Regions from separate parts of the Salinithrix halophila genome, predicted to be linked through region 1. Evidence: riboswitches for the same ligand, from Rfam matches in the RefSeq annotation. Region 1 holds a riboswitch; each other region holds the start of a gene.
What was found. Region 1 has a riboswitch for S-adenosylmethionine ahead of ACFOUO_RS03025 (YezD family protein). Riboswitches for the same ligand answer to the same signal wherever they lie in the genome.
Positions count from the first base shown of each region.

Region 2: another riboswitch for S-adenosylmethionine. It lies ahead of ACFOUO_RS11310 (methionine ABC transporter ATP-binding protein); the one in region 1 lies ahead of ACFOUO_RS03025 (YezD family protein).
Region 3: another riboswitch for S-adenosylmethionine. It lies ahead of ACFOUO_RS08115 (aminotransferase class I/II-fold pyridoxal phosphate-dependent enzyme); the one in region 1 lies ahead of ACFOUO_RS03025 (YezD family protein).
Region 4: another riboswitch for S-adenosylmethionine. It lies ahead of metH (methionine synthase); the one in region 1 lies ahead of ACFOUO_RS03025 (YezD family protein).

Region 1 covers NZ_JBHSAP010000007.1:171,157-174,398, forward strand. Annotated here, with positions in the region: gene ACFOUO_RS03015 (inorganic phosphate transporter) at 1-427, opposite strand, end outside; gene ACFOUO_RS03020 (phosphoadenylyl-sulfate reductase) at 446-1,168, opposite strand; gene ACFOUO_RS03025 (YezD family protein) at 1,265-1,381, opposite strand; SAM riboswitch class I at 1,487-1,601, opposite strand; gene ACFOUO_RS03030 (phosphatidylglycerophosphatase A family protein) at 1,757-2,296, opposite strand; gene ACFOUO_RS03035 (DNA polymerase III subunit alpha) at 2,353-3,242, opposite strand, start outside.
Region 2 covers NZ_JBHSAP010000015.1:217,342-220,583, reverse strand. Annotated here, with positions in the region: gene ACFOUO_RS11320 (MetQ/NlpA family ABC transporter substrate-binding protein) at 1-664, opposite strand, end outside; gene ACFOUO_RS11315 (methionine ABC transporter permease) at 702-1,358, opposite strand; gene ACFOUO_RS11310 (methionine ABC transporter ATP-binding protein) at 1,348-2,364, opposite strand; SAM riboswitch class I at 2,439-2,560, opposite strand; gene ACFOUO_RS11305 (sugar transferase) at 3,028-3,242, opposite strand, start outside.
Region 3 covers NZ_JBHSAP010000009.1:375,212-378,453, forward strand. Annotated here, with positions in the region: gene ACFOUO_RS08110 (aminotransferase class I/II-fold pyridoxal phosphate-dependent enzyme) at 1-81, opposite strand, end outside; gene ACFOUO_RS08115 (aminotransferase class I/II-fold pyridoxal phosphate-dependent enzyme) at 88-1,263, opposite strand; SAM riboswitch class I at 1,380-1,488, opposite strand; gene ACFOUO_RS08120 (ornithine--oxo-acid transaminase) at 2,032-3,225, shown strand.
Region 4 covers NZ_JBHSAP010000015.1:393,169-396,410, reverse strand. Annotated here, with positions in the region: gene metH (methionine synthase) at 1-1,929, opposite strand, end outside; SAM riboswitch class I at 2,001-2,112, opposite strand; partial or broken gene ACFOUO_RS12155 (DEAD/DEAH box helicase) at 2,428-3,242, shown strand, end outside.

The DNA.
Region 1 (3,242 bases):
TCAGGAAAGCGACCACCGGTACCGCTAGCCAGAAGAGAAGGATGGTAATCAGCTTGGATAGGTAGACCGCCTGGAAAGCCACCCCCACTCCTACAACCGCCCCAACCGTGACTTCACTCGTGGACAGGGGGATGCCGAGGAGGTTGGCGATGAACAGGGAGAGACAGGCAGCTGATAGAATGATGACAGCCAGCTTGATAGTCATGAGCGAGCCGGGAATAATTCCTGACCCGATCGTCTTCGCTACTTCTCCCCCGCCCAGGGCTGCTCCCAAAAAAACCCCCAAACCTGCCAAAGCCAAAGCGGCAAGACGCCTCTTGACGGCACCGGCACCGTAAGCTACACCCATCGAGGCCGCCGCTCCGCTCGCTCCGATGTTCATCGCGAAAAAGAAAGCTACCGCGTATCCAACATAAAGGATCGTCATGGTTTCCCCTTACCTTTGTCACGGATTAACATGGAGACCGCATTCCGTCTTTTGAATACCGGTCCACCTACCTGCCCGGGAATCCTCTCCCTCGGCCACCGGGCGTGTACATTTGTCGCAGCCGATGCTGGGATATCCGCGGTCGTGAAGGAGGTTGTAGGGAAGATCCTTCTCCCGGATGTAATCCCAAACATCCTCCCAGGTCCAATGAATGAGCGGGCATACCTTCACTGCCTGAAACCGTCTATCTTGATTAAGGAACTGGGTGAAACGCCTTGTGGGGGACTGATCCCGACGAAGGCCGGAAATCCATGCCGTCACCTGTGAAAGCGCCCGTTCCAGGGGAACAATCTTACGAATGTGACAACACAGATTGGGATTCCGTTCCCATAAGGCGTCTCCATGGCGGTTTGCCTGTTCTTCCAGGGTGAGATCCGGTTCCAGCATGTCAATACGCAAATCGGGATACCGCTTTTTCACCTGTTCAATCACGTCATATGTCTCTTTGAAGTGAAGATCCGTATCGAGAAAAACTACTTTGGCATTTGGTTTTACCCGGGATATCAGATCGATAAGGACCATCCCCTCCGCCCCAAAACTACAGGCGTAGACAAGGCCTTCTCCATAATGGTCAAAGGCCCACTTCAGAACACTCATGCTCCCTTTCAACGGGTCTCCGATAGGGAAAACAGGCTTTTTCTCCACGGTTTCCCAGGTCTCATACGTTAGTCGGGCACCCAAGTGGACCACCTCCTCCAGTTTGTTCAATATCCAAAAAGACGGCCTGAACCCAAGTGGGCCAGGCCGCCTCCAGTTTGTCTGGTCAGCGCCTTTATTTTATCGGATTCGAATTTTTTCGTTTTTTTCCAACTGGATTACTTTCCCGTCCTGAACCACCAACGTAATCGAACCGTATTGCATCGTGTCCAGCATGTGACGGATTTGCTCCGCTATGGTATCGAAACCGCTCGATTCCTTTTTTGCCACCGAACCGTCCCCTTTTCATAAAAAAAGTCTTTCCATTTTGGAAAGACTGGGTAGGCAATTATTCATCCTATCACCTTATCTTCCAAAATGGTTCCCATTTTGCTGGAGTTGGCACCTTGCAGCCTTGCAGGCCATGCAGGTTGCCGGGCTTCATAGGGCCAGATCCCTCCGCCTCTCTGGATAAGTGTTGCTATTTAGTTTAGTGCCTCACAGGCGGGAAGTCAACCCTTTTTCCCTAGTTTTTAGATCGGATTTACACATTTTAATCCGCCATCCGGAAACCCTGTCCCATTGATGGATACCAAAAGACCTCGGGAGCAACAGAATTCCCCGAGGTCTTTCCTATTCCTTTGATTCAATGGACTTCTCCACCGGCCCATCCTCATGGAGAGCAAGGTCGGCTCGGTATCGCTCCATGTCTGGTTTTTCATGGGCGATCCGCGCAGAAGCGGCGGCGGCGACACCGGCCACGAGATCGTCCAGGAAAACATGAATCCGACCACTGTGGTTGTTTAACCGACGGATAACGCCCAGTTTGGTTTTGTCCAGATAGCCAAAACTAGTCAGCCCGATGGTGCCGTAAACATTGGTAATGGAAAGGGCCAGAATTTCATCCAATCCGTAAAGGGGTTCGTCCACCTCCATCATCCGTTGCAAGGGTACGGGCAAACACTTCCTCTCCGCCAAACTATCCAAGGCGATTCCGGTTATGAGGGCATGTTGAACTTCCCGCTTTTTCAATACCTGTTCAACACTATCCCGACACTGTTTTTTCTCCAACTGTTTATGATAGGGACGTTGCAGTTCATAAGCGATGTCAGAGATATCCTCTAGGGTGACGCCCCGCTCGGAGAGGAGACGGACAACATGATTATAAAACAAGGGAACCCACCCTCTCCTTCGATCCGTCGTGATTCATCCTATGTAACCCGCTTGAATCAGGTGCGGGTGGTGGGAGACTCTTTCAATCGAAAAGAGTGCTTACCTAGGATATCCTCCACACGACTTTTGCATTCTTCCGACGGATGGATCCCGTACTTGGTTGCAGGAAGAGCTAGCACCTTCCCCGAGGATTCATAGTAGAGGCGGACGGGGGTCTTCCCCTTGTGAGACAATAGGAGGCGTTTCAGCGCTTCCAATGTTTCAGCCCCTTCCCGCTCCCGACTGATCCGGATATAAGCTTCGACTCCACCACGCTGCGGCTTCTCATCCATCGCAGGAGATTCTTGCTTTCGTGGAAGCCTCCCGCCATGAGTCCCTTTTTCCCGTTCCAGCCGTTCCAAGTCCTCGAAGGTATCGGTTAGGATTTTCACGCCGTTTTCATGGTGGTTCACCTTGCCGCTGACGCGAATAGGCCGATCAAGCTGCAACAGGGTGCGATATTGACGCAACGTACGGGGAAAGACAACCAACTCCGCCTCACGGGAAAACTCCTCCAACGTAACGAATGCCATCCCCTCGCCTTTCTTGGTGGTGATCGCTTTCACATCCCGGATCATTCCGGCTATGGTCACCCGTTCCTCTTCCCGGGCAGAATCTAGATCAGACACCGTGTGGCTGGTGACACGGGCTATCGTCTCTCGAAAACCATCGAGGGGATGGCCGGATAAATAGAGGCCGAGGAGCTCCCGCTCCATTTCCAATCTCTCTCTTTCGCGGAATGGTTTTACCCCGTCATAGCTGAAACGTGTCTGATGCATCTCCGGTCCGTCCTCAAACAACTTCAATTGGTCCTCGGACTGACGTCGCTGATAATCTCCTCCGCGTTCCATCGCCTCATCCAGCATCGCCAACGCCTGGGCCCGATGCTCTGGTAAACTATCCATCG
Region 2 (3,242 bases), on a different contig from region 1:
AGGGGGAATCCGCCCCTTCAAGAAAGAGTGCGTCCTTTTTCGGGTTCAGCTTGGCCTGAAGCGCATAGTTCGTGTTGATCACTGCGAGATCCACTTGGTCCAGCACCCGGGGGAGTGTGGCTGCTTCAAGAGCCTTGAATTTCAGGTTTTTCGGGTTGGATTTGATATTTTTCAGCGTTTTTACCCCATCTTTTTCATCCAGCTTGATTAATCCTTCTTTGTCCAGGAGCAGTAAAGCACGCTCGCCATTGGTCGGATCATTGGGCATGGCGACGGTGGCTCCATCCTTGAGCTGGGATTTTTTCTTGACTTTTGAGGAGTATGCACCAATTGGCTCGATATGAACCTTACCCACGCTGGCAAGATCCCAGCCCCGTTCCTTATTGGTCGTCTTCATCCACGGGATATGCTGAAAGAAATTCGCATCCAACTGTCCTTCCTGTACCGCTTTATTCGGTGTCACATAATCCTGCAACACTTTTACTTCCAGCTTTACCCCTTCCTTCTCCAACCGGGGTTTCACATGATTCAGGATTTCCGAGTGGGGAACCTGGCTGGCACCCACTTTCAGGGTTTGCTCATCCCCGACTCCACCGCCGCCGCATCCTGTCACAGCCGTGATAAGAGCGCACGCAACCGCAAAAAAAGCCCATCTTTTTACCATCATCGATTCCTCCCATATCTGTATGTTGATGAAATATTCAACGTTGATCCGAACGGCGGGCTGTCCAGTCCCCGACCCATTGAACCAGTTGAACCAGGATAACCAGTAAAATTCCACAAATGTAAAGCATCCCGTCATTAAACGACTGAAAGCCGTAGCGGAAAGCCGCGTCCCCGAGGCCTCCTCCGCCGACGACCCCTGCCATCGCCGAGAAACTGATCAAGGTGACACAAGTGACTGTCAATCCGGAGACCAGAGCCGGGACCGCTTCAGGCAAGAGCACCTTAAGTACGACACTGAACCGGGTGGCCCCCATCGCCCGAGCGGCCTCCACTACTCCCTTGGGCACTTCCCGGAGGGCTGTCTCCACCATCCGCGCGTAAAAGGGCGCCGCTCCAGCGATCAGGGGAATAGTGGCTGCCGTTGGTCCCAGGGTCGTACCCACCAGAAATTGCGCTACGGGGAAAAGAACGAGGACGAGGACGATAAAGGGAACCGCCCGGAATAGATTGACGACGGAAGCCACGATTTTTTGTAAGCCCTGTTGCTCCCAGATCTGGCCCCGATCCGTGATAACCAACAGGATTCCCAGCGGAATCCCAAAAAGAGCAGTGAAGAAGGTGGAAATCCCAACCATGTATACCGTCTCCCTCGTTGCTTGCCAGATGAGGTTCCAATCCACTTCATGAAACACCGACAGCCACCTCCGCTTCCGCTCCCAACGATCTCAATACCGTAACAATCCTATCGGCAGTCTCCCGATCTCCCTCCACACGGAGGGTCCAAGGTGTGGAAGGGTCAATGCCGCCGGCGAGGACATGGATTTGAAGTTGCCTTCGGTCGGCCTCCTTTCGGAGTTCCTCCCAAACATCTGATAATCCAGGGAAACGGCATTGCACCACGATACATGCAGAGGAATCCCTACCCTTGTCCTCAAAAGGAGTACTTTGTTCTTTTAATAAAGTTTGTCGGACAAACTGACGAGTAACCGGATGAGAAGGATTCCTGAAAATCTCCGACACTTCTCCCACCTCAATCATTCGACCGTCATCCATAACCCCCATCCGTCCACAAATCGCCTGAACCACACTCATTTCGTGGGTAATCAACAAAGTTGTGATCCCCGTATCCCGGTTGATTTCCTTTAAAAGTTGCAAAATGGAGCCCGTTGTTTCAGGATCCAGAGCAGACGTCGCTTCATCGCACAACAATACCTTGGGGTCGTTGGCCAAGGCGCGTGCGATGCCCACCCGTTGTTTCTGACCCCCAGAGAGCTGGGAGGGGTAGGCTTTGGCCCGGTCACTTAGTCCCACCCGCTCCAACAAATGATTAACCTTCTGGCGAATTTCTTCTTTCGAACGGCCCGCAACTTCCAGAGGGAATGCGACATTATCCCAAACGGTACGAGACCAGAGAAGGTTAAAATGTTGAAAAATCATCCCGATTTTGGTGCGTGCCTGACGAAGTTCCCTCTCTTTCAGTCGGGTAATTGACCAACCGTCCACCCAGACCTCACCGGAGTCAGGAGTTTCAAGGCCATTGACCAACCGTAAGAGTGTACTCTTACCAGCTCCGCTGCGTCCGATGATCCCGAAGATTTCCCCTTCATTCACTTCCAGGTTCACATCCTTCAAAGCAACGACAGGGATCGAACCGGACCGGGACGGATAAGTTTTTTGGATTTCTTTCAATTGAAGCATGTCCTTTCCACCGCCTTACCATAAAAAAATCCTTTCCGCCAGAAGCAGAAAGGATTTAAAAGTCGCCATCCTTTCTCTCATCTGCCAGAACGCACTTAAACGTCCTGCAGGAATTGGCACCTTTACCGCAAAACCTTGCTGTGCGGTCGGTTGCCGGGCTTCATCGGGCCAGTCCCTCCACCTCTCTGGATAAGAGAACATCATACATTCCGTATTTAAATGTCCGAGAACGATATTAGCATGCCGGATACCCAACGTCAATGGGGTAAAATTATCCATTAGATAACCAAGAAAATTTTCCACTGTTGTTTTTCAACGACCTTTCCCGGACATTACATTTCCTTTACAAATGGTTAACAGCCCACTATTCACCGGCAGTTTGCCGTATAATAATAATCACTAAGAGGTATCGGAGGTGCCCTGGATGAACTACACGGTTGTGGGAAAAACCTTCTGGTTGGGCATTTTCAACGCAGCTTTCATAAGCGTTCCTCTCTGGTTGCTTTTTTATCTGTCCCTGCGCTGGCTGGTTTCTTAATAGGAGACAGATGGAAAGGATACCTCTCGTTTGACCTGTGATTATAAGAGCGTACTAACGCCTCAAGAATATCGATAAAAAGGGTTGCCGGAATCACGGCAACCCTTTTACATGCTGTTTCGCTTTTAACGGGCTCCACTTCCTGAAAGGACCACCCATACAGTTCGATAAAGAATCTTCATGTCCAGGATCAAGGACTGCCGTTGGATATAATACATGTCCATGGAGAATTTCTCTTCTGGCGTGGCGTCATATCCACCGTTCACCTGCGCCCAGCCCGTTAATCCTGGTTTCACCATCAAACGCTGTTTAAATCCGGGGATTTCCTTGGAAAACTTTT
Region 3 (3,242 bases), on a different contig from region 1:
CTGATAGAGCGGTATGCTGGCAGCGCCGGTTATCGGATCGATTTCATTCCCATTGTGCAAAAGGCGCGTTCCAAATTTCATCGCGTGTCACACCCTTTCCTCTTTGGAGTAGAGAGACGTCTGTATACTTGCTTGCTTCAGCGCCCCGGACAGGTCGTCAATCAAGTCACCCAGATTTTCGATCCCAACAGAGAGGCGGAGCAGTTTGTCGCAAACCCCTACCCGGTGCCGGATCGCTTCTGGAATGTCCGCATGGGTCTGAGTGGAAGGGTACGTAATCAAGCTTTCCACGCCCCCCAGGCTTTCGGCGAAGGAGATTAGCTTCAAGGATGCCAAGAGTTCCGGAACCAAAGAGGAGTCCTTCAACCGGAAGGAAAGCATCCCGCCGTACCCCCTCGCTTGAGCTTCTTGTACCTTGCGATCCAGAGGGTCGCGTGTCGGATAGAAAACATCTTCTACCGCCGGATGTTCCCGCAGAAACTGGGTGAGGGCAAGAGCATTTTCCTGATGCTTCTCCATCCGCAGAGCCAGGGTTTTCATTCCCCGCATCAACAGCCAAGCATCCTGGGGCCCCAATACCGCCCCGATAGAGTTGTGAAGGGCGAATACTTTTTCCGACAGTTCTGTGCCCCGGCTGACAATCAGCCCTGCCAAGACATCATTGTGGCCTCCTAAGTATTTGGTCGCGGAGTGAACGACCAAGTCCGCTCCCAGCTCCAGCGGTTGCTGAAAATAGGGTGTCATAAAGGTATTATCCACAATGGAGAGCCATCCCTGGGCCGTGGCCAGTTCGCAGACGGCCTGGATATCGGTTACTCGCATCAGAGGGTTGGTGGGGGACTCAATGAAAATCCCACGGGTTTCAGGACAAGCCGCCTTCCGGATCGCTTCTAAATCCCGCAGATCGACGTAGCTGAAGGAGAGCCCGTAACGGGTCAGCACTTCCTCGAACAGCCGGTATGTCCCTCCGTAAAGATCCAAAGAAACAATCAGATGATCTCCCCGGGAAAAAAGTCCCATCAACGTCTGGATCGCGGCCATCCCGGAGCTACAGGCAAACCCTCTGTCTCCTCCCTCCAGATCGGCGATCGCTTCCTCTAGAACCACTCGCGTCGGGTTGGCCGTCCGGGTATAATCAAAACCCGTCGACTGTCCCAATGCCGGATGTTCATAAGCTGTGGAGTAATAGACCGGACAGCTGATCGCTCCCGTGGTACGACATCGGCTTTTTCCGATTTGCGCTAGTTTTGTCTCTTGATGCATATCCAACCCTCCATACCATATCCGCTCCCGTCTTCAGTTCCCGAAAATTCGTGCTCCTTCAGCAATAAAAAACCTCTTCCCTTTATCAAGAGAAGAGGTTGGATCGCAAGTCCCTCCTCTTATCTCTCAGAAACCAGCAGGTCTCTGCAAGAATTGGCACCTTCCGGTCTCAACCGGGGTTGCCGGGCTTCATCGGGCTCGTCCCTCCGCCGCTCTTGATAAGAGTGTTACAAGAATTCTTGATTTAATTTCCGTCTGAAACTTGTGTTTTATTATACCGGGGTCTTTCGGGGGCGTCAACCCTTCCCACACAAAAAGGAACAAGAGCCAAAAAAGGCGATTAAAACCTTGAAATCACGAAACTCAAGAAGATCAGCTTGTTGACAAGTGCTTCCACCACATCGCAAAAAATAAACCGGTTTCCGGCAGAGAGTCTGTTGGCACCAGCCACTCAGCAAGTATCCAACCAGCATCACGCTACTGGTTGGAGTCGGAAGGGACGGAGCGGACTAACCCCATATTGCGGGAGGGACATCTGGCACGAAGTCGGAAATCCGGCTCCGCGCCCCTGCATCGGTGTGTCAGCCGCCGCGAAGATCACTTTCTCTGGTGTTTTCAGAATTCATATTTATGTATGCGAATACATTTTGATCCGTTTTACCCAGAAGCCTATGAACCAGGGGCAGGCGGTGTTATATTTGAGGAGAGAATACCGCTATCAATCATATTTCTGCCATGATCGAGCAAACCCCCGAAGGAGTGGAGCCGATGTCTAAGAATCAAACCCTCATCAATCTGACCGACCAACATGGTGCCCGCAACTATCATCCCCTTCCTATCGTCATCGCCAAAGCGGAGGGGGTCTGGGTAGAAGACGCGGACGGCAATCGCTATATGGATATGCTTAGCGCTTATTCGGCATTGAACCACGGTCATTGCCATCCCAAATTGATCCGGGCACTGAAGGACCAGGCAGAAAAGGTCACCTTGACTTCCCGTGCCTTCCACAACGATCAACTGGGTCTATTTTACGAACGTGTCGCTGCCCTCACAGGCAAAGATCTCGTCCTTCCGATGAACACCGGAGCCGAAGCGGTGGAAACAGCAATCAAGGCAGTACGCCGCTGGGCCTACGATGTAAAAAAGGTACCTGCCGACCAGGCTGAAATCATCGTCTGCGAGGAAAATTTCCACGGTCGTACGATGGCCGCCGTTTCCCTCTCCTCCAGTGAAGAATATAAGCGCGGGTTCGGCCCGATGCTGCCCGGAATCAAGGTGATTCCCTATGGAGACGCCGAAGCGCTGAAACAGGCGATCACTCCCCACACGGCTGCTTTCCTCGTCGAACCGATCCAAGGAGAGGCAGGCGTCATTGTACCGCCCGAAGGCTTCCTGAAAGAAGCCGCCGCCATCTGCCAGGAGAACCGTGTTCTCTTTGTTGCGGACGAGATACAGACAGGGTTTGGTCGTACGGGCCAACTTTTCGCCTGTGACTGGGAAGGCGTGAAGCCCGACATGTATATTATGGGGAAAGCCCTTGGTGGAGGGGTCTTGCCCATCTCGGCCGTAGCTGCCAATGAAGAGGTTCTCGGCGTTTTCGAACCCGGCTCCCACGGCTCCACCTTCGGCGGCAACCCCCTTGCCTGCGCTGTTTCCATCGCCGCCTTGGAAGTGCTGGAAGAAGAAAACCTCGTCACCCGTTCTCGGGATTTGGGCCGGATCTTCATGGATGAACTACAGAAGATCCAAAATCCTGCCATCAAGGAGATCCGCGGCAAAGGACTGTTCATCGGGATGGAACTCGACGAACCTGCCCGTCCCTACTGCGAAGCGTTAGCCGATTCAGGCCTCCTATGTAAAGAGACACACGAAAATACCATCCGCTTCGCTCCTCCCCTCATCATCACCGAGGAGGAACTGAACTGGGCTCTCGAACGGGTTTGCTCCGTTCTCCAGAAATAACAACCAAAAAACAAACC
Region 4 (3,242 bases), on a different contig from region 1:
CACCACATAGCGGGCCAACCGCTCCTCCAAGGGAAGATCAGCGACGGGCTCTTTGGGGGCACTCTTTTTTCCCCGGTAAAAGGCAGCAAAATCCGCCAGCACGGAATCGTAATTTTCCTGGGTCGTTTCAAACAAAAAGTGTTCCGCCTGCTGCCGTTCTTCATCAGGAATGGAAGCATAGCGTTCCAGTTTCTCTGTATTAACGATCGCATAGTCGAGACCGGCTCGAGTGCAATGATAGAGATAAACGGCGTTTAATACCTCCCGGCCCGCCAAGGGTAAGCCGAAGGAGACATTGGAAACCCCAAGGATCGTCTGACAGGCAGGCAACTCCTTTTTGATACGCCGGATCCCCTCCACCGTCTCTGCCGCAGATCCGATATATGCCTGGTCACCGGTGCCCACGGGGAAGACGAGTGGATCAAAGATGATGTCCTCAGCCGGAATACCGTATTTATTCACCAACAAATCATAGGAACGCTTGGCTACAGCCAGCTTCTTATCCGCTTTGACAGCCATCCCTTCTTCATCGATGGTACCGACGACGACAGCGGCTCCGTACCGATGAATGAGGGGAACCACCTCGGTGAAGCGCTCCTCCCCGTCCTCCAGGTTGATCGAGTTGATGATCGCTTTTCCCTGGGAGTACTTCAGGGATTGTTCAATCACTTCATGGTCGGTGGAATCGATCATCAAAGGCACCTTTACCTTGCGAACGGCAAAATCGAGGAATTTCACCATATCCTCGGCTTCGTCCCGATCCGGGTCGGCAAGGCAGACATCGATAACCTGGGCGCCCCCTTTTACCTGACGGCGGGCGATTTCCGATGCGTCCTCATACTTCCCTTCCTTGATCAGATCTCGAAATTTCTTCGACCCGATCACGTTGGTCCTCTCCCCGACCAGCACCGGTCGGTTGTCCGCCTCTAGGTAAAGGGGCTCAATCCCTGATACCGCGGTGAGCGGCTCGACGCTTCGCCGGCGAGGAGATTTCTCTGCCAATGCCTCTGACAGTGCTCGGATGTGTTCCGGAGTCGTCCCACAACAGCCGCCGGCCATATTCAGCCAACCCTGATCCGCAAATCCAGCCAGTTTTTGCGCCAGCCCCCGAGGGGTTTCATGGTAGTTGCCATCCTCATCAGGCAAGCCCGCGTTGGGATAACAACTAACCCCGCATTCGGCCATACCGGCCAATGTCCGGAGATGATCTCGCATAAATTCGGGGCCCGTAGCGCAGTTGAGTCCAACAGTAAGAGGTTTCAAATGCTGAATGGAGAGGTAAAAAGCCTCTACATTCTGCCCCGCCAGCATCGTCCCCATCGGTTCGATCGTTCCAGAGATCAGCAGAGGAAGATTTGTACTCGTTTGTTCAAAAGCCTGTCGGATCCCGATGCCAGCCGCCTTCACATTGAGCGTATCCTGGGAAGTCTCCAACAGGAGTGCATCGACTCCCCCCTCAATCAGTCCCACCGTCTGTTCCTGGTAGTTATCAATCAGCTCATCGAAGGTGGTCCCTCCGGTAACAGATAGGGTCTTGGTCGTTGGCCCCAGTGCACCGGCGGCGTAGCGGGGATGTTCCGGTGTGGAATACTTCCTCACGGCTTCCACAGCCAATTGTGCCGCCACCCGGTTGATCTCTAGCGCCTTCTCCTCAAGACCATACTCCGCCAAGACAAGGGCCGTGGCACCGAACGTATTGGTTTCAATGATGTCGGCCCCTGCCTCCAGATAATTTTCGTGGATGCGACGGATCACATCGGGGCGGGTCAGGTTGAGATTTTCGTTACAGCCGTCATATTCTTCCCCCCCGAAGTCTTCCGGGGAAAGGTTTGCTTCCTGTAATTGGGTCCCCATCGCCCCGTCCAGGATGAGGATTTTCTCTTCCAATCGCTGTACAAGCGGCTTCTTCTTTTCCAGTGTCTGAGCCATATCCACCATCCCTTTTGATAATCAAAAAACCTTTCATCTCTGTCGATGAAAGGTTGAGTGTACTGTACCCTCTCTCATCCGCCAGAGAATTTCTCTGCAGGAATTGGCACCACACCGCCGCGACTTCGCGGGGTAGGTTGCCGGGCTTCATCGGGCCAGTCCCTCCACCACTCTCGATAAGAGAATCCTATAATTTTGTTCGGTTATAAACCGCCAATTTTCTTAACTATAGGGAATTCCAACGCAATTGTCAACCGGCAGATACCTGGAGGAACTTTTACTGGATCTGTAGGTACACCCTCTTTTTCCAGAAAGCGGAATTAAACACATGGACCGAATACCTTTCCTGGAAAGAAAAGCACGAACCTTTTTTCAAAAAGAGCTTTCGCTATATCGGGGGACTGGTTATGATGGGATAGGTCAACAATAGGAATGACGTCTATTAAAGTCGAAAAATCATCCGTCCCCTTCATGGGGCGAAAAAAGGAGTTTAAGCGATTGATCACCTTTTATGAATTAGAATTGGATCACCAGGTCGTTCGGGCCATCAGCGACATGGGGTTTGAAGAGGCTACCCCGATCCAGGCCCAAGCTCTTCCCGTGGCGCTGAACGGAAAAGACTTGATTGGACAAGCTCAGACCGGGACTGGGAAAACAGCTGCTTTCGGTATCCCATTGGTGGAGAAAGCTGATACGGAACAAGACAAAGTCCAAGGAATCGTCATCACCCCGACGCGGGAACTGGCCGTTCAGGTGGCGGAGGAATTGAATAAGATTGGGCAATTCAAAGGGATTCGCACCCTGCCTGTTTACGGTGGCCAAGACATCAACCGACAGATCCGTTCCTTGAAGAAACGGCCTCATATCATTGTTGGAACACCGGGGCGTTTCTTGGATCACCTTCGCCGTCGGACCATTCGCATGGATCATGTGAAACTAGCAGTGCTGGATGAAGCGGACGAGATGCTCAACATGGGTTTCATCGATGATATCGAAGAAATTCTGAAACAGGTGCCGGAAACCCGCCAGACCCTTCTCTTTTCCGCCACCATGCCCGAACCGATCCGCCGCTTGGCCACTTCGTTTATGAAGGATCCCGAGTTAATCCGGGTGAAAGCGAAAGAAGTGACCATGCCCAACATCCAACAACAGTACATGGAAGTCCCCCAACGGCACAAGTTCGATATCCTCTGCCGCCTGCTGGACATCCAATCACCGGACCTCGCGATTGTTTTCGGTCGGACAAAAAGGCGAGTCGACGAACTGGCAGAGGGGCTTAATAAGCGGGGGTACTCCGCAGAAGGCATCCACGG